One region of the Paenibacillus sp. FSL H8-0282 genome, then DNA from elsewhere that is predicted to be linked to it. Evidence: riboswitches for the same ligand, from Rfam matches in the RefSeq annotation. Region 1 holds a riboswitch; each other region holds the start of a gene.

Region 1 (4,818 bases):
CTTCCCAGACGCCTTCTCGCATCATGAAATCGGAAGCTTTAGCTTTTTGTGCGGTTTGGATGTGGAAGCGATGAAGAAGTCCTTCCAGCGCAATATCCATGTAATGATTTAGATCTTCATAGAAGCCAGCTTCGTCTGCGACGGTACGTCTGCCTGTTACTGTGCCGTGTGCCAGACCTAGCCGAACCAGATTCAGTGTATTAAAGGAAAGGTTGCCCTTCCCAGAGCAATGATTACGCCCAAAACGGTCACCGAGCACTCGGGTTCGGCAGCCCATTGTAGCGAACTCCGTATCAGGATCACTTGGATCATAATACTGCAAGTTGAGCGGAGCGTCCAGATTAGCGAAGTTTGGATATAGTCTGCGCGCAGAACATTCAGCCGCTTTTAGGAACAGTTCATAGTTAGGATCGCCTTGCTGTTGATTGATTCCTTGCTTGCATTTGAAGATTTGAATCGGGAACACTGGTGTTTCTCCGCTGCCAAGTCCGTTCATAGTTGCGGTTAGCAGAGAACTGATCACAAGCTGACCTTCTGGTGAAGTACAAGTACCGTAGTTGATGCTGGTAAACGGTATTTGTCCACCGGATCGGCTGGACATGGTATTCAGATTATGTACCATACTTTCAGCCGCTTGCAGAGTTTCGATTTCGGTTTCCTTTAGTGCAAAACGGAACGCTCTTGGATATAACTCCGCCAGATCGGTCCGGCTCATCGTAATCTCGCCCAAAGATTCATCAGCTTGTCCTTCTTCAAAATAATTCAGACCCTTGCGGAACAGCTTGGCGAAGGATTTGGTTACATAAGGTGCCAGATCATAGTCGAGTTTATTGGCGGATACACCACCATATTGAGCATTTTGCTGGGATTGGAAAATAATCGCTACCAAAGACATAGCTGTCATTATTGAGTTCGGAGGACGAACGCTGCCGTTGCCGGTATTGAAACCTTCACGGAGAAGTTTATCAAACGGGATAAAAATACAGTTCGTCGTTCCAATCGCATATTGATCCAGATCATGCACATAGACGACATTGTCATCAATAGCCTGCACTAGCTGTGGCGGCATCGTAAAATTGCGGGCGTACCATTTTGAATATTCACTGCCGAACTTGCTCATTTTACCGGAGAAACTCTCTCCATTCAAATTGGCATTCTCGCGCAATAGGTCCATATCCCGACTGTCGATAATATCCCGGCCTAAATCAATGAGCTCTTCTAAAAGAACTTCCCGTGCATTTTCTACTCCATTAAATTGTCTCTCCAACAACGTCATTGTACAGCTCTCCTCTCAGTATAAAAGAAAAACATCTATCATCAAATCCATATATCCATAAGAAGTTGGACTGCTATAAGCAGTCGTATATTTGTTCAGATTACATAAAAAAAGCATCCCCTACCCGAGGATGGCAGAAAATGCCCGATGCGTTATGTAAATATCCACACGGATATTTGCAGAGGTCTCTACGTAGATGACCGCATGCGGACACCATCCCTGTTCCTCGCAGGCATCAATAGTTGGTGTCGTCGAAACAGGTAGGTCTCCTGGCTTCCGTGGGATCTCTCGGCGCCTTCCCAAGGGTGTTCCTAACCCTCAGTGGCATTTGCCGGGAGATGTGGATTCTCAAGCTTCCCAGAAGCTTAAGAAGGCCATCCGGTTACAGTGGCGGGACCGCAGCGGATTCTCACCGCGCTTCCCTATTAAGCTCTAAATCCGGTTAAGGATCAAAGCGCCTGTCTCCACTATATTTTGTTGTCGTTAGATAAAAATAACCCAAGATGTTGTGTTTGTAAACAGTTTTTTAGAAAACCCGCGCGGGGAGCGGGTTCTTTAAAAGTACTCCACAAATGATCCACAGGCTGTCCATAAGTAATCCACAATTGATCCACAGGGAGATGCGAAATGATTCATAAATTGTCCGAAAAGATGCCACAAAGAGTCCATAAATATAGTGCAGATGACCCTAGAATTTGCTCATGAGAAAATACTCTTAGCCCAAGTCATATTTTGGAGTAATCAGAAGAAATAGAAGAGATAAGGGAGGATAATCTTGCTTAGTTTGTGACAGAGCGGTGGAATTGTTACAATGGAAGGAGACAGCTACTATAAAATTTCGAGGAGGTATTCTCATGCCTATTGCTGAAGTTACAGTTATTCCAATTGGAACAGGCAGCACCAGTCTTAGCAGCTATGTTGCGGATATGCAGCGGGTGCTGAAGACAGTAGAAGGGATTACTTATGAACTTACGTCCATGGGGACGATCATCGAAGGGCCTCTGCAACGCATTTTTGCCGCGGTAGAAGCTTTGCATGAGTCTCCTTTTGACGCAGGTGCAGAACGTGTCTCTACCTCACTTAAAATAGACGACCGCCGCGATAAACCCTCTACTAGCCGTGGAAAGTTAGAGTCTGTGGAGCGTAAGCTACAGGTGGATTAGCAGTTTAGAAGGGCGGAAAACAGGGAGAGATAGGCTTGCGTTTCTGGCTGGAAGTTGTATAATATTTTTTGTTTGACAGAAAAACAGCGTTAAGCTGGTGTAGCTCAGGGGTAGAGCAACGCACTCGTAATGCGTAGGCCGGGGGTTCAATTCCCTTCACCAGCATATCTAAGAATGGCGCAATGGCGCGGTTTTCCGGGATTCCGGGACCGTGCCATTTTTCGTTAAATCCCCCTGACTTCTTCCATTCTTCTACCCTTTATCCGAGTAAAGTGGGTGTCTCGTCAATTTTCTCCACTTCTTTTCGGGTTCCTAGAATAGAATCTCAGATACATCGGGGCACTGCTTCCTGCAAGTTGGGGAGAACATGTGAATAAGTACCCAGGGTGATATTTATTGATGAATGGCCTAATCTTTCCTGAAGTCGAATATGATGGACAGCCAATGCCGTTCCCTGTTCTTCTGGAGAAACGTATCAAGGAAGATAAGACATGGCGCGAAATCGCTAATGAAAACGGTATGACTAGTGGTCACTGTCGAGCAGACGGAAGGTGTGGCGCAAGCTGACAGCAATCAGAATGAAGAATGGTGGAGGAGGAGCATCATAAGCTGCTTTTCTCTTGCGGGGGCAGATCGGTTAGATGGTAATTACTATAAAAATAAAAAAAGACACCACAAGGTGTCTTAGTACAGATACTTTTCGCTCGAATTTCACGAGCTCGTCAGTGAACTGAGTTCATAAGCAAGACTGGCTACGGCTAACAGATGAAGAGATAAAGTAATATCAATGTTAAAATGTGCGGTAATATTAATTTTCATAGATAACCACGCTCCTAAAGTATAAATACACATAAAGAAAACTTTATAAAGCGCTTGGCCTGCCATCATCAGTGCCAGGTAGCCATCCTGTACAGACGCCTTAGCGTTTCGACAATAACATTATACTTAATATTTTGTGTTTTGCCAAAAAAAGGACCCCCTATTCTTGGTCGGGGTGGCGGTTCTGTGTGGTTTCTCAGCGCTTTGGAATCATGATGGTCATTGAGGCTCCACGCACGCGGCTGCAGAATGATCAAATGGAAGTTACGTTTCGGTATTCATATCTGCTGTATGCTCTGAACTTGATTATCCAAAATAACGGGCAGCAAGTTCAGAAGGTTAACGGATTTTTTATTGATACAGGTTGAATTTAATGTTTGATACTGTTGTTATGCTAACGGGAAAGGATAGTTTAATAAAGGAGTTACTTAAGACTGGAATAATGAGCAATGTGACAATTATGTCATTCTGAATTGAATATTGTTAGGTTAATCGATGGGGAAGTTTACGTGTCTCCCTTATACTGGAAATTAAATGATTTTATTTCCGAAAGGGGACAATGCACTAATGACTGATGTAATTAAAGCAATAATACTTGGCATAATAGAGGGCTTAACTGAATTTTTACCAGTATCATCTACTGGACATCTTATTCTAGCAGGCGATTTGCTTAGCTTTGAGGGAGATGCTGCAATAACTTTTAAAATTGTTATTCAGTTGGGTGCAGTGATGGCAGTTTTAATTCTTTATTGGAAAAGGTATTTGAAGATTGGGGTTAATATGATTAGAATGGATTTTTCCAAAAGCAAAGGATTAAATGTCATTCATATGATTTTGGCTATGTTACCAGCATTAATCCTATATCTTCTCTTCAAGGACACAATAAAAAGCCAATTATTTGGCCCAACCCCTGTTTTGATCGGTCTAGTTGTTGGTGGCGTGTTGATGATCATTGCAGCGCGGAATAGGCGGACTGAAACCGCTGGTACTATCGATGGGATTAATTATAAACAGGCTTTCGGAATTGGTCTGTTCCAATGCTTGGCGTTATGGCCGGGATTTTCGAGATCAGGTTCGACGATTTCAGGTGGCCTGTTGCTTGGCACTAGCCAAAAAGCCGCTGCAGATTTTACATTCCTTATTTCTGTGCCTGTTATGTTTGGTGCAAGCTTGTTGGATTTGTACGATAGTCGTGATTTGCTGAGTTCTGACGATTTGCTTCTAATGTTAATTGGCTTTGCGACATCCTTTCTTGTGGCAATGATTGCAGTAGTGACGTTCATCAAACTGATTAAGAGACTTCGATTGGAGTGGTTTGCTCTATACCGGTTTGTTTTAGCAGCTCTCTTCTATTTAATTGTCATACAGTAATTGGGCAAATGTAAAGAAAATTGTAGCCTTAATGGATTACGGGGGAAACCCTATCGAAACCGTTATTCAAAATAGCGGAATGGAATGGACAATCTTAAGGCCGTCAGAATTTATGAAGAATGCATTATATTTTTGGGCAGAATCCATTCAAAAAGAAGGAATTGTAAGAACGGGATTCCCTGATGCTTT
Region 2 (4,818 bases), 2.4 Mb from region 1:
ATCGCTGCTGATCTTGCCCATAAAGGCAAACAGTCCTATGAAAGTGATTCTCCGTATGCGATTGTGATCAGCGGCACGCTGTTTGAGCTTCAGAAAACATTGTATAACACAATGCTTTTTGCTTCCTTGCTGGTGGGTACTGTCTTTTTTATTGCGGCAGGCAGCTTTCTTTACTTCCGGTTATATACCGATCTTGATCATGATCGCAATCAATATTCCACTTTGTCCAAGATGGGGCTTACGGATAAAGAACTCAATCGAATAGTTACGATTCAGCTGTCTTTGTTGTTTTTTGTGCCGGTCGGAATAGCTATTTTACACAGTGTGTTTGCCTTTATTGCGCTTCAACGGTTGTTCTACTTATCTATCGCAACGGAGACAGGCGCGGTGTTACTCGGATATTTGGCTGCTCAAGGACTATACTTCTTTTTTATTCGCAGCCGCTATTTACGCAACCTGAAGAAGAACTTGATATGAGAAATGGGGGTAACAAGATGCAAGCATGGATTACAGATTTTATGGAGCAGTTTGGTTACTTCGGTATTTTTCTGATGCTGGCCTTTGAAAATATATTTCCACCAATTCCTTCAGAAGTGATCCTGCCCTTTGGAGGATTTATGACCACTACGACGAGCTTAACGATCCCTGGTGTAATCATTGCTGCCACGGCTGGATCACTACTGGGTGCAGTAATTCTCTATTATATTGGCCGATTATTGGATGTGAGCCGGTTAGAGAAGCTGGTTGAACGCTGGGGGGGCCTAATTCGCGTCACTAAAAAAGATATCCACAAGGCTGACGCCTGGTTTGATAAATATGGCTATTGGACTGTATTGTTTTGTCGGATGGTTCCGCTGGTCCGCAGTCTGATTTCGATTCCGGCGGGAATGTCGGGCATGAAATTTGGAGTATTTATGATCTTCACAACGATTGGCACATTGGGATGGAATTTGCTGCTTGTGCTTATTGGCGCGGCATTGGGCGAATCCTGGGAAGACATTGCCATGTACATGGATGTGTACTCCAATGTAGTCTATGTACTAATTGCTGGCGGATTAGTTATCCTTGGGTTTCTGTACTTCCGCAAACGCAGCCGGAGAATGAACACTGAGGGCTAAGCGGGTAGAGGACTGATAATAGAAATGACTATTAAAAAGGAGGGAAACACATGGAGCTATTAACGATTATTAAAGCCATTATTTTGGGGCTTGTTGAAGGTTTAACCGAATTTGCTCCAGTATCCTCCACGGGTCATATGATTATTGTTGATGATATGTGGCTGAAATCACAGGAGTTATTTGGACAATATACGGCAAATACCTTCAAAGTAGTTATTCAACTGGGTTCAATATTAGCGGTTGTTGTGATTTTTAGAAATCGGTTCATTGATTTGTTAGGCTTAAAGCGTTTCAGCCGTAAGCAGTTGGATCCTGTAACAGAGGAGCTACCGCAGTTGGAGCAGAGCGGGCACCTCAAGCTGACTCAGGTTCTGGTAGGGTTAGTGCCTGCAGGTGTGTTAGGTGTTCTGTTTAATGATTATATTGATGAGCATTTATTCTCTACCTCAACGGTGTTAATTGGTCTAGTGATAGGGGCTGTATTAATGATTATTGCCGATCTGTTTGGGCCGAAGAAGGTCAGAACTGAGAGTGTAGATCAGATTACATACAAACAGGCACTTGGTGTAGGTCTTGTACAGTGTTTTTCGTTATGGCCTGGATTTTCACGCTCGGGCTCGACGATTTCTGGTGGCGTACTCCTCGGGATGAGCCATCGTGCCGCTGCTGATTTTACGTTTATTATGGCAGTACCCATCATGGCAGGTGCCAGTCTGTTGTCACTGATGAAAAACTGGCAATATTTCACCATGGATGCATTGCCGTTTTTTATCGCAGGCTTTATTAGTGCCTTCCTATTTGCGCTGTTATCGATGCGATTCTTCTTAAAACTGATCAATCGTATCAAGCTCTTACCGTTTGCTATATACCGTATAATTCTTGCTGCTGTAGTATATTTCGTATTTTTCTAAGTCCGTTATAAGGAATCGATATAACAGAAGCCCCAGTAATCTATTGCAGATTGCTGGGGCTTTCACGTATGATGACATCAGATTAAGACACTCAAATGATGAATGATATCGGAGACAGGTGCTGACCGGAAAATAGTAATTCGGTAGGCTTAATAGGGAAATTCGGTTCGAAGCCGATGCGGTCCCGCCACTGTAACGGAAGAATCTCGAGCAACAGAGGTCACTGGCAATTTACTTCTGCTGGGAAGACTGCTCAAGATGTTGACGCCGCTAGCCAGGAGACCTGCCTGTTTCAACAGCACTGCTTCACCTACGGAAGATAGGGAGGTGTTAGACGTTAACCATGGGTATATCATGGGCGTCTTTCCCTTTGACTTTTTTAGGGAAGGGCGCTCTTTTTTATAGGAAAGCAAGTAGCTTTGGAGTTTGAAATAAGAGATGGAAGAGGGAGTGTATCGAGATGACGAATAAAGTAAAAGTAAGTAATCTTGGATATCCGAGAATCGGAAAGAACCGCGAGTGGAAAAAGACACTGGAAGCCTACTGGCAGGGGAAAATAAATGAAGAGCAATTCCGCTCCGAAATGGCAGCAATTCAGCTGCAGCATTTGAAGACCCAGCAAGAGGCAGGAATTGAGCTTATTCCGGTGAATGATTTTACTTTTTATGACCATGTGTTGGATACGGCTGTTATGTTTGGAATTGTACCTCCACGGTACACGTATGATGGCGGCGACATCGGGCTTGATCTTTATTTTGCAATGGCCCGTGGTAATACTGAGGCTACTGCCTGTGAGATGACCAAATGGTTCAATACGAACTATCACTATATCGTTCCAGAGATCGGCACACAAACACCACGCCTGACTGAAAATAAACCTCTAGCGGCTTATCGTTTTGCTAAATTGCAGGCAGGGATTGAAGGTAAACCGGTACTTTTAGGTCTGTATACCTTCCTTAAGCTGTCCAAAGGTTACGCAGCGGCAGATATCGCCAAGATTGCTGCACGTTTTGTTCCAGTCTATGTTCAACTGCTACAGGAACTGAAGCAAGAAGGGGTAAGCTGGGTACAAATCGATGAGCCAGCGATTGTTACAGGCATAAGTAAAGAAGAATTAACACTGCTTAACTCGATATACACAGAAATTGCCGGCTCCGTGCCGGGCTTGAATATTATTTTACAGACGTATTTTGAAGCTGCTGAACCGTTGGAGGCACTGCTAGAGTTGCCTGTTCAAGGCTTGGGTCTTGACTTTGTGCACGATGGTGGAGCGAATCTGGCTTCTATCGAACGTCTTGGTTGGCCGAAGGACAAATGGCTGGGTGCCGGAATTATTGATGGACGGAACATCTGGCGTTCCGATTTAGACGCTAAGCTGCAACTGGTAGAAAAGCTCAGTGTTCATGTGCCGCTTGATCGTCTTATTCTTCAGCCTTCTTGCAGTCTGCTGCATGTCCCAGTCACCGTTCAAGGTGAGGTGAAGCTGAAGGCGACAGTTAAGAATGCGTTAGCTTTTGCCGATGAGAAGCTTGCAGAGCTTAGTCTGCTCGGAGCAGCCCTCGCAGATAAAGGAGAAGCTTCTAAAGCAGCGCTGGCCGCTAGTCGTGAAGCTATTGCAGCATTCCGCGCACTACCTGAGCGTGGCCGTAAGGATGTGGCGGAGCAAGTGCTTGCACTTGCAGCTTTGCCGGACCAACGCAGTTTGCCTTTTGCTGAACGCTTAAAGGTGCAGCAAGAGAAATGGCAGCTTCCACTTCTGCCAACCACTACAATTGGTAGCTTCCCGCAGACAGTAGAAGTGCGTCAGGCGAGATTGAAATGGCGTAAAGGGGTCTGGAATCAGGAGCGTTATGATGGATTTGTTCGTGAGCAGATCGCGGATGCAATTACCTTCCAAGAAAAGCTAGGTCTGGATGTTCTGGTCCACGGTGAGTTCGAGCGTACAGATATGGTGGAGTTTTTCGGAGAAAAGCTGGACGGATACTTGTTTACTAGTAATGGCTGGGTTCAATCCTACGGCTCCCGTTGCGTTAAGCCACCGGTGATCTACGCGGATGTTGCATTTATACAGCCTATGACTGTTAAAGAAAGTGTCTATGCACAATCGTTGACGAAGCTTCCGGTTAAAGGAATGTTGACGGGTCCTGTAACTATCCTCAATTGGTCATTTGTACGTGATGATCTCAGCCGGGAAGAGGTAGCCAATCAAATTGCTCTTGCCCTTCGCCATGAAGTAAAAGCGCTAGAAGATGCAGGCATCGAAATGATTCAAGTGGATGAGCCGGCTATACGTGAAGGACTTCCGCTTAAGGCAGAAGACCGTGAGCATTACCTGAACTGGGCAGTGAAGTCGTTCCGCGTTGCTACGAACCATGTGAAGGCTACGACACAAATTCATACGCATATGTGCTATAGCGAATTCAATGACATGATCGATTCCATATCGGCTATGGATGCTGATGTAATCTCCATTGAGACTTCACGTAGCCATGGGGAGCTGATTATCAGCTTTGAGGAGCAGGCCTATGATAAAGGAATCGGTCTTGGAGTGTATGACATCCATAGCCCGCGGGTTCCGGCTGTAGAAGAAATGACGGCGAATATCGATCGTGCGCTGCGGGTGCTGGACCCTGAACAGTTCTGGATTAATCCGGATTGCGGTCTGAAAACACGTGGCTGGCAGGAGACAGAGGATGCACTACGTAACATGGTAAGCGCTGCTGCTATTGCGAGGGAAAAGTCAGGGGTTATTGCATCAAAATAGATATAAATAAATTAGAGCCAGGATA
Region 3 (4,818 bases), 520 kb from region 1:
GTATTTCCTGAGCAGTGATCGTGAAGCGTTCAAGAATCGGGAATTCCGAAAGAACTATGTCGCGGCAGCTCGGCCTGCTCTGCAAAATGTGTACAATGAAGCCCGCTCCCAACTGGCTTCCCCGCTGGCGCGCTGGATCAGCCGCAGCCGATTTCGACTCTTAATCTCCGGCTCCATTACGGGTATTCTGGTGATTATTGCAATTATCGTATTCAGTATGCTGCGTCCGGATGATACGAAGACGGCTGTGCCGGGGACAAGCCCTGAGCCGACCCCTGTTCAGAGTGCAGGCAATATGCTGCCTCCAGCTTCAGTATACTTGAAGGATCAGAGCGTCGAAGGAGATAAGGGGAGCAGCATATTGGTGTTCACCTTCGCAAGTGCAGATGACTGTGTGCAGTTTCAACCGACTGAGATTAGTTTAATGTCTTCGTCTACAGAGATAGATAAAAGCTTTAAGGTCGCTGCCACGAATGGCACTTGTCCAGTGCCGTTAACGGATGGGACGGATGAGGGAAACACCGCTGACGAGTCAGATACCGCTAGCACTACTGGAGGAACAGCAGAAGGTGCAGATGCTACTAATGCTGTAGCTGATGCATCTCCGTCTCCTACGCCTTCCTCTGATACTGAGGACAGCACTGGGTTGCCTTCCGCAACAGCTGTGACTGAAGGTGAACAACCTTCCTATCAGGTTGAGGTTACATTGGAGCCTGGAGTGACAATTCTAGAGAAAAGTATGATCAAAGCCGGAAGATTTACACTGATCGTAGATCCCGACCCTAATATTCCACCAGCTTCTGATTCAAGTGCTGAACCCTCCCCGACTGCAAGTCCGGAAGGAACAGCAGAATAACAAGCTTTCTGAACAGCAATACCTACCGGGAGGTATTGCTGTTCATTTTTTTTGCTGCCCATACTTAGCTTTTCTATAGACATGCTATGTATTAATAGATATGATTATGGATGTCAAAATAAGATACTACATACTGGAAAAGGTGCAGACTCTATCAATCTAGTCGTCTGCTTAAAAGGGAAGTCCGGTGCAAGAGTCCGGCGCGGTCCCGCCACTGTATGTGCGGAGCGTTTCTTCTATAAACCACTGCCCCGAAGGTAGGGTGGGAAGGTGAAGAACAGCGATGAAGCATTAGCCAGGAGACCTGCCTTTTTCGTGAGCGTTTCTATTCTTCGTGGGGTAAGAATGTGGAACATATACAGATGGACTGTTGGCAGGAAGCAAGCGCCGCAGCCTCGATTTGTAATCTTCCCTGACCGCCCTCCAAAGGGGCGGTCTTTATGTTATGCGTCTTATTCCCGGCAGTACCCATTCTTATACAGAAAGAGGTTAAACAATGAAGAAAATCATGTCTTCCAAGTTTGTAGCACTTGGGCTGGCCTTATTCATGGTCATTTCAATTCTAGGAACATCTCTTGCTCCAGCAGGACAAATATTTGCAGAAGCGAGCGCTGGCGCCGGTCTGGAGGCAACTGCTGCGGAGCGGATTAATGTTGCGGATGCGACTTATGCGGCTGCAGAATATCTCTTGAAAGGTGGCGTGCAATCGGATTGGCAAGCCATTGGATTAGCGCAAGCAGGGTACAAGCTGCCGGCTAGTTACCTTTCAGAGCTTGAGAAAAAAGTAAAGGATGCAGCTGGCGATTTCACCAATGTAACCGATTATGCTCGAATCGTGCTCGCAGTGAGAGCGATTGGTGCAGATCCTACTAGCTTTGCTGGTAACGGAACGACTCCTGGCTATAATCTGATTGAGAAAATTTATAATAATAGCAAGCTCAGTGAACAGACGCTTAATAATCCGGTATATGCTTTACTTGCGCTGGATTCTGGTAAATATAATATCCCAAGTGACGCGAAATGGACGGCGGATAAACTCCTTACGGAGATTCTCTCCAAACAGAATCCGGATGGGGGCTTTGCACTAACCTCAGGCGCAAGTGAGCCTGATATGACAGCGATAACCTTGACGGCTCTGGCGGCACATAAAAATAATCCCGAAGCCTACTTAGCAGGGCTACAAGCCGTAGCCTGGTTATCCGCAGCTCAAGATAGCCATGGGGGTTACGGTGACAGTGCTGAAAGTAGCGCACAAGCAATCCTTGGACTCACATCCTTCGGAGTTGATCCTAGTGGATTAGAATACACCAAAAACAAAGTGGATCTAATGGAGAACCTGCTTAGCTATCGTCTAGCTGATGGTAGCTTCACCCATAGCCGTGGTGGAAGCAGTAATATTCTGGCGACAGAGCAAGGGCTTCAGGCGCTGGTTGCCTATAATTTGCTGTATAAAGGAAGCAACAGTAAGCTATACGATTTTTCCAAATCCTCCATTCAGAGCTCACTCATCTACGCTCCAGTAACGATTGAGGGACCACAGGCCACGTTGGCACAAGGGTACGCCTATGCTGGCAACGCACTTGGAGCGTTAGAGAAGCTGGCGCTTCAAACGAACTTGCCGATCACGAATCCTTCGGGCAGTTATGTGACTGGCATCGGAAATATTGTTGCTGGAAGCTTTGGTGGTTATGACGGATGGATGTATGTTGTATCGCGTGACGGAAAATGGATTAATCCCGATGTAGGCATGAGTGATTTTGTACTTAAAGATTCAGATCAGGTACTGGTTTATTATGCCGGAGACGACACTAAGCTTGTGGATTCCGTTACGCTTTCCAAAGCAAATCTTAAAGAGGGCGATTCTTTTACCGTCACTGTAACTAGTAAGACGTGGAAATGGGACGCTGCTACGAATACTTCCTCTCCTGTAACTGCAAAAGCTGCGGGTGTTCAGGTCCAAATTGGAGCTCACAAGGTAACGACGAATGCTAAAGGTGAGGCCGTATTCTCAGGAAATATGCCCGCAGGTGACTATACACTGACTGTAACTGGCTACCGTGAAGGTAAAGCCCCAACGATTGCTAAATATACAAAAGCTCTAAAGGTGATTTCTAAGAATGTAACAGCTTCGCTTACCGTTGAAGGCCCGGAAGGGTTGATTAGTGAGGGGACTTTAAAAGCCTCCAATGCCCTTGAAGCGTTGCAACAACTAGGGTCTACCGATGATTTTAAAGTAGATATCACCAAATCGTCTTATGGCAACTTTGTATCAGGTATCCATGGAGTTTCGCAAGGTACTTACGACGGATGGTGGAGCTTCGTGGTATCACGCGGCGGGGAGTGGATATATCCAAGTGTGGGTATGGATGCGTTCGAACTACAGGAATCCGATCGTGTGCTTGTCTATTATGCAGGAGAAAATACACAGGTTGTAGATTCTGTGGTGCTTTCCCCATCACAGCCAAAAGCTAATGAAGCTTTTACTGTAAAGGTTTCACAGAAAAAGTGGGTGTGGAATCAGGAAAGCTTCACTTCTGATCCGGTTATCTCACCGGCTGCAGGTGTGCAGGTTTCGATTGGTGATAAGAAGGTAATCACGAATGAACAAGGTGTAGCTGTTGTTGATGGGGGTCTCCCGGCAAATAGCTATACACTGACTGTTACCGGTTATACTAAAGACAGCGTACCGAGCGTAGCGCGTTATACTCAGTCTCTGACTGTCGGATCGTCTGTTATTGCTCCAGCAAAAGCTACCGCTACCCTCTCAGTGATTGGAGATAGCCGGAAAGGAACCATCCTAGCCAGTACAACAGTAGCTCTAAAAGAGGGCGAAACGGCTTATAGCTTACTAGTCAGTCAATTAGGGACTAAGGTAGTATCATCCGGCAACGCTGGAAGCATCTACGTGAAATCTATTGAAGGGTTGGCTGAATTTGATGGAGGCCCAAGCAGCGGATGGAAGTATAAAACGAACCGGGATGCGGATCCAAGCATCAGTGCAGACAGTTATATTTTGCAGAACGGTGATACTTTGTACTGGTACTATACCTCTGGAGAATAAGGAAGAGGAAGTTTGAGTAGGCGGGCACACTTGGATTCGGAGTAATAGCGGATCGGGTGCCCGTCCTTTTTATATTTGAGGAAAGTCGTTTTATGACAATATATACTTTTATTCGACACAATATTTAAAAAATCATCAAACTCTTAGCCCTTCCGACCGATAAAAATAGATAGATCATAAGATAATGTGAAGGCGGAGTGTAGATGAAAAATTTGAAAGTGAAATACAAAATAGGGTTGCTTTTGGTATTCGCTGTAATCATGGTTAATGTTGTAGGTGGCATAGGCATCATTACGATGACCCAAATGGCCGAAAAAACAAATGAGACATATAATGAAAATTTATTGCCTGTTTCTTACGTAGGGCAGATGCGTACGAATAATCGGGCTATTGAATCCTATCTTTTGGAGCGTTTGATTAGCGTAAATGCCAGCAAAAACAAAGAACTTTCTGAGAGTATCCAAGTGAAGGTTCAGGATAATAATGAACTTATGAACAAGGTGAAAGCGATTCAGTATAATGATCCTGCTATTGTAAGTAAAATCAAAGAGTATGAGTCCTTTTTGCCAGATTATCGTGCACAGCGGGATAACATTATAAAGATTGCTGATAGTAATCATAATCAAGAGGCCTATAAAGTATTTTCAGGCGAATTTAACGAATCCCGTGAAAAAATGATCAACCTACTTAAAGGAATTAGTGATTCTTTGCTTAAAGATGCTGATGAACACAATTCAGATTCCATGGCAACCGCTAAAAGCATGCGGGTAAACAATACCATAATGATTACGTTCGCCTGGGTGATTTGTTTCGTAATTAGTATTGCAATTATTCGACTGATAACAAAACCCCTTAAAGAACTGCAAGGACTAATGAAGCGGGCAGAAGATGGAGATTTGAC
Region 4 (4,818 bases), 350 kb from region 1:
AGGAATGACTACAGATACGTTACCTTTTATGGCCTCTATCTGAGGAAGGTCGCTGTTACTTGGTAAATTGACACTAACCTTCGATTGATTTTCTTCCGAAATAGCTACTGTGATTTCTTTGTTGCTATCTCCAGTGCTGATCGGAACGATATAATCATTAGCGTCATTTGGGATTTCAACTTTCGGGTTCTCCCCAGAAGGTAACGGAAGTTCTTTCGGACCCTCTGGTTGCCCAGGCCCCGGTTCTTCTGGTTGTTCCAGTTGCACATCATTCATATCAAAGAGACGGTTGCTATGATTGATCAGACGATCATAGGACACAAGAGCATACGTACCTTGGTCCGTCGCCATATTGTCCACTTTGCCTGTGAGGATATGCTTAAATCCACCCTCAGGTGCAGCAAAGCTAAGTAATGCATCAATAAGCGAATTTCCACTTTTAACAAATCTAGCGTCAGTGTGCGGATCTACGCCTACACCAGTTAAGGCTACAATTACCTGCGAGATACTTTCGCTGCTAGTGCTTCCCCAGCTTGTAAATCCGCCTTGATTGTTTTGGTTATCGGACAGCCATTGGATGGCCCGATCCACAGCAGCTTTTACATCATCACGGGATGCATAATAAGGTGCAAGAGCTTGCATCGCCATCGCAGTCATATCGACATCGGCTTTGGTTACGCCTAATGCCCAGCCACCAGCTTCTGCTGTACCTTTTTTAACCTCTTTATCTAAAATATACTGAACTAGTTTTTCTCTTGTGGTCTGTTCTGTAACTCCATCAACTACAGGAATTTCATAGTTATGGCTATCTAGCGCAATCAGAGCAAAAATCGGACCATTATTGCCTTGCTTTTGGATATATTGATAATCAGCGAGTGCTTTTCTCAGATCATATCCCGCAACATTTGTGATATCTTTTCCGATAGAGGTAAGTCCTAATATTGCTCTGGAATTCTCTGTGCTTTTATTGGCGTCGAGTTTTCCATCCTCTTTAATGATTGATGCTATTTTCGTTGCTACATTGTTGTAATAAAGATCGTAATAACCGTTAGGTACTGTATAGTTCGCCCGGGCCAGAGAAAGGATTGACCATTCTCCACTGCCTGTTCCAAACGACGGGTTCTTTACAGTGTTTAAAATATAGGCAAGGCTTTTATTTAATTGTTGTTTGGCTACAACAGTAGTAGGTTGTTCTAATTGCACATCATTCATATCAAAGAGACGGTTGCTATGATTGATCAGACGATCATAGGACACAAGTGCATACGTACCTTGGTCCGTTGCCATATTGTCTACTTTGCCTGTGAGGATATGCTTAAATCCACCCTCAGGTGCAGCAAAGCTAAGTAATGCATCAATAAGCGAATTTCCACTTTTAACAAATCTAGCGTCCGTGTGCGGATCTACGCCTACACCAGTTAAGGCTACAATTACCTGCGAGATACTCTCGCTGCTAGTGCTTCCCCAGCTTGTAAATCCGCCTTGATTGTTTTGGTTATCGGACAGCCATTGGATGGCCCGATCCACGGCAGCTTTTACATCATCACGGGTTGCATAATAAGGTGCAAGAGCTTGCATCGCCATCGCAGTCATATCGACATCGGCTTTGGTTACGCCTAATGCCCAGCCACCAGCTTCTGCTGTACCTTTTTTAACCTCTTTATCTAAAATATACTGAACTAGTTTTTCTCTTGTGGTCTGTTCTGTAACTCCATCAACTACAGGGATCTCATAGTTATGGCTATCTAACGCGATCAGAGCAAAAATCGGACCATTATTGCCTTGCTTTTGGATATATTGATAATCAGCGAGTGCTTTTCTCAGATCATATCCCGCAACATTTGTGATATCTTTTCCGATAGAGGTAAGTCCTAATATTGCTCTGGAATTCTCTGTGCTTTTATTGGCGTCGAGTTTTCCATCCTCTTTAATGGTTGATGCTATTTTCGTAGCTACATTGTTGTAATAAAGATCGTAATAACCGTTAGGTACTGTATAGTTCGCCCGTGCCAGAGAAAGGATCGACCATTCTCCGCTGCCTGTTCCAAACGTTGGATTCTTTACAGTATTTAAAATATAAGCAAGGTTTTTATCTAACTGTTGTTTGACGGCAACTGTAGTTTCCAGTTTGTAAGTAACCTGATAAGTTACATTTGTTTTGTTTCCAGCTCCGTCAAGAGCCGTTACAGTAATTGCATTACTGCCTGAATTCAGAGTAGCTTTGTACTCCCCATTTGCAGGTGATAAAGTAACTCCATTCAGCTTCACTTCTGGAGTAATGTCACTATATACATTGTCTGTGACAGCTACTTTGAAGCTTATTTCTTTATTGGATACTTCCTGTTTATCTTGTATGCCACTTACTGTAATAACAGGGGGTTCTATGTCTAATGCATTATTAAGACCGACAAGCGCATGATCTACACTTATTTGAGAGCTTGCCATGTTTTCGAGCACGGAATAGGCTTCATAAACTGCCGATTGCACTACTGGTCTGTCCAAAATAGTTTCTTTATTAGGGGCACTGTTAATCTCGGCGATTTCCGCAGTTAAAGCATCCTTATTGGCAAGTTGAACTGGGATTTCCCCCCAGCCGCCAAGATCAGAACCATAGCCATAAGTGGTGAACTGAGTTCGAATGATGTCACCGTCTTGAGGCTTATAATCGGTCATCCCAAACGGAGGAAACACATTATTTACTGCATACATCCAACCCGACATGGAGGTGTAGTCAAACTGACTTAACCAATCTGGGTCTGCTTTAGTGCCGACTGTATTCCCATCGGCTGAAATCATATCTAAAATATATTGTGGAATATTGACTTCACTTCTGCCACTATCTTTAACTTCTGATAAATAAAAACCACTATCTATATTTCCTAAATATCTATAATTGCCATCACCTAGCGCACGTGTTATTAAAGATGCGCCATTATCGCCTTCATAAATCGGAACTTTAATAGGTTCCTTAATATACCCTTGGCCTAAGGTGAATTTCTCTACGGATACAGATACATACCCTTTAAGGGTAGAGCTTGCTCCATCTGCTTGAGCCGGGATTACACTTGTAGAGAATGTCGTAATAAATACAGCTACAATAAGTAACCACGCTAAAAACTTATTTTTCTTCATTTTTCCATAACCCTTCCCTTCATACCTATGATAAAAAACAGAATAAACTTTCTCATAACCACAAAAAAACCACTCAACATAAACGTCAAGAGGTTAAGATAGTGAACCACGATAATAGCTGGCAAACACTATTCAAGCACCTCTCTATCGATCGTAGAGTTTGATGGTGTAACAGAAAAAGGCAGATATTCTGGCTCAAGTATCATCACCCTTGCTGCCTTCCCAGTTTCCCAGTGGCATTTTGCAAGGACTCCTCTTTCACAGCGGCGGGACCGCGCGGGATTCACACCCGCTTTCCATTTAACCAATCTATGATTGTACTTCCGCAACATTCATAGTTGGCACCTATTTCTAATTTTAAATTTTCATGCTTCATCATAACTAATATATATGCTTTTGTCATGTTATATTTCTTTTTTGTATAACGGGCAGCTAGAGATAATCCTATTGAATAACCAATTTCTACGAGTAGGGTTATTCAAATAATTTCTTTATCCAACTGTGGGGCAAATTAATTTAAATCACTAATTCTTATATGAATTTACCACAAATTAGTAAGGTACTCGCTAAGTGTATTCTATGTTAGGGTATATTCAGAAAGCGTTTACAAAATAAAACTGGAGGTGTTTGCGTTCATTTAACCACCAAGTACAGCGTCAAAGCCAGGTCCAAGCATCCTAAATTTATCTCACAAAGGAGAATTCAATGACTACGCGAATCCAGAAATCCTTCTTATCATTGACACTTGTCACCGCTCTTCTGCTCTCTCTGTTCTCATCCATGGCCGCAGCTGCAACTAAGGACGAGCAACAAGCTAAGGCAGCGCCAAAGAGTAAGATCCAATCCTATGTAGACGAAATGCAGCCCGGATGGAACCTTGGCAATACTTTAGATGCTACAGGTGAGGATGAAACCTCCTGGGGCAATCCACGTGTGACCCAAGATCTTATTAAAAAGATCGCCGCTCAAGGCTATAAAAGCATTCGGATTCCTGTGACCTGGGATACTCACATGGGTGCGGCACCAGACTATACCCTAGAAAAGGCCTACCTCGACCGTGTGGAAGAAGTTGTCGGCTGGGCACTGGACGCCAAGCTTTATGTCATGATTAATGTCCACCATGATTCCTGGCTATGGGTAAGCCATATGGAAGAAAAACACGATGAAACGCTGGCACGTTATAATGCAGCTTGGACTCAAATTGCCGATCGCTTCAAGGACAAATCCGATAAGCTGATGTTCGAGAGCATAAATGAACCTCGGTTCACCGATGGTGGAAGCACAGACGAAGCAAAAATGGAGCAAATGCTTACTGAACTTAATAACTCTTTCTATCAAATCGTGCGGAAATCCGGTGGGAAAAACGACCTCCGCCCACTTGTATTACCTTCATTAGAGTCTTCACCTACGCAAACAAGAATGGATCATCTCTATAAGACGATTACGGCTCTGAACGATCCAAATATTATTGCGACCGTTCACTTCTATGGCTTCTGGCCGTTTAGTGTGAACATTGCCGGCTACACCACATTTGAAAAAGATACAAAAAATGATATCACTCAAACTTTTGATAACGTTTACAATACATTTGTACCTAAAGGCATCCCTGTCATCGTCGGCGAATTTGGTTTATTAGGTTTCGATAAAGACACGGGTGTGATTGAACAGGGCGAGAAGCTTAAATTC

What was found. Region 1 has a riboswitch for cobalamin ahead of NST94_RS02370 (anaerobic ribonucleoside triphosphate reductase). Riboswitches for the same ligand answer to the same signal wherever they lie in the genome.
Region 2: linked by a shared signal. The riboswitch ahead of metE (5-methyltetrahydropteroyltriglutamate--homocysteine S-methyltransferase) and the one ahead of NST94_RS02370 (anaerobic ribonucleoside triphosphate reductase) in region 1 are both predicted to bind cobalamin.
Region 3: linked by a shared signal. The riboswitch ahead of NST94_RS04580 (DUF4430 domain-containing protein) and the one ahead of NST94_RS02370 (anaerobic ribonucleoside triphosphate reductase) in region 1 are both predicted to bind cobalamin.
Region 4: linked by a shared signal. The riboswitch ahead of NST94_RS03900 (S-layer homology domain-containing protein) and the one ahead of NST94_RS02370 (anaerobic ribonucleoside triphosphate reductase) in region 1 are both predicted to bind cobalamin.

What each region holds. Positions count from the first base shown of each region.
Region 1 is NZ_CP150146.1:544,944-549,761, forward strand. Features, by position in the region: gene NST94_RS02370 (anaerobic ribonucleoside triphosphate reductase) at 1-1,276, opposite strand, end outside; cobalamin riboswitch at 1,518-1,753, opposite strand; gene NST94_RS02375 (MTH1187 family thiamine-binding protein) at 2,131-2,439, shown strand; tRNA gene NST94_RS02380 (tRNA-Thr) at 2,533-2,604, shown strand; gene NST94_RS02385 (hypothetical protein) at 2,839-3,006, shown strand; gene NST94_RS02390 (hypothetical protein) at 3,447-3,626, shown strand; gene NST94_RS02395 (undecaprenyl-diphosphate phosphatase) at 3,826-4,629, shown strand; gene NST94_RS02400 (hypothetical protein) at 4,742-4,818, shown strand, end outside.
Region 2 is NZ_CP150146.1:4,926,155-4,930,972, reverse strand. Features, by position in the region: gene NST94_RS21405 (FtsX-like permease family protein) at 1-477, shown strand, start outside; gene NST94_RS21400 (DedA family protein) at 495-1,118, shown strand; gene NST94_RS21395 (undecaprenyl-diphosphate phosphatase) at 1,169-2,029, shown strand; cobalamin riboswitch at 2,129-2,335, shown strand; gene metE (5-methyltetrahydropteroyltriglutamate--homocysteine S-methyltransferase) at 2,490-4,793, shown strand.
Region 3 is NZ_CP150146.1:1,069,447-1,074,264, forward strand. Features, by position in the region: gene NST94_RS04575 (glycosyltransferase) at 1-856, shown strand, start outside; cobalamin riboswitch at 980-1,183, shown strand; gene NST94_RS04580 (DUF4430 domain-containing protein) at 1,353-3,917, shown strand; gene NST94_RS04585 (methyl-accepting chemotaxis protein) at 4,121-4,818, shown strand, end outside.
Region 4 is NZ_CP150146.1:898,861-903,678, reverse strand. Features, by position in the region: gene NST94_RS03900 (S-layer homology domain-containing protein) at 1-3,132, opposite strand, end outside; cobalamin riboswitch at 3,295-3,496, opposite strand; gene NST94_RS03895 (cellulase family glycosylhydrolase) at 3,838-4,818, shown strand, end outside.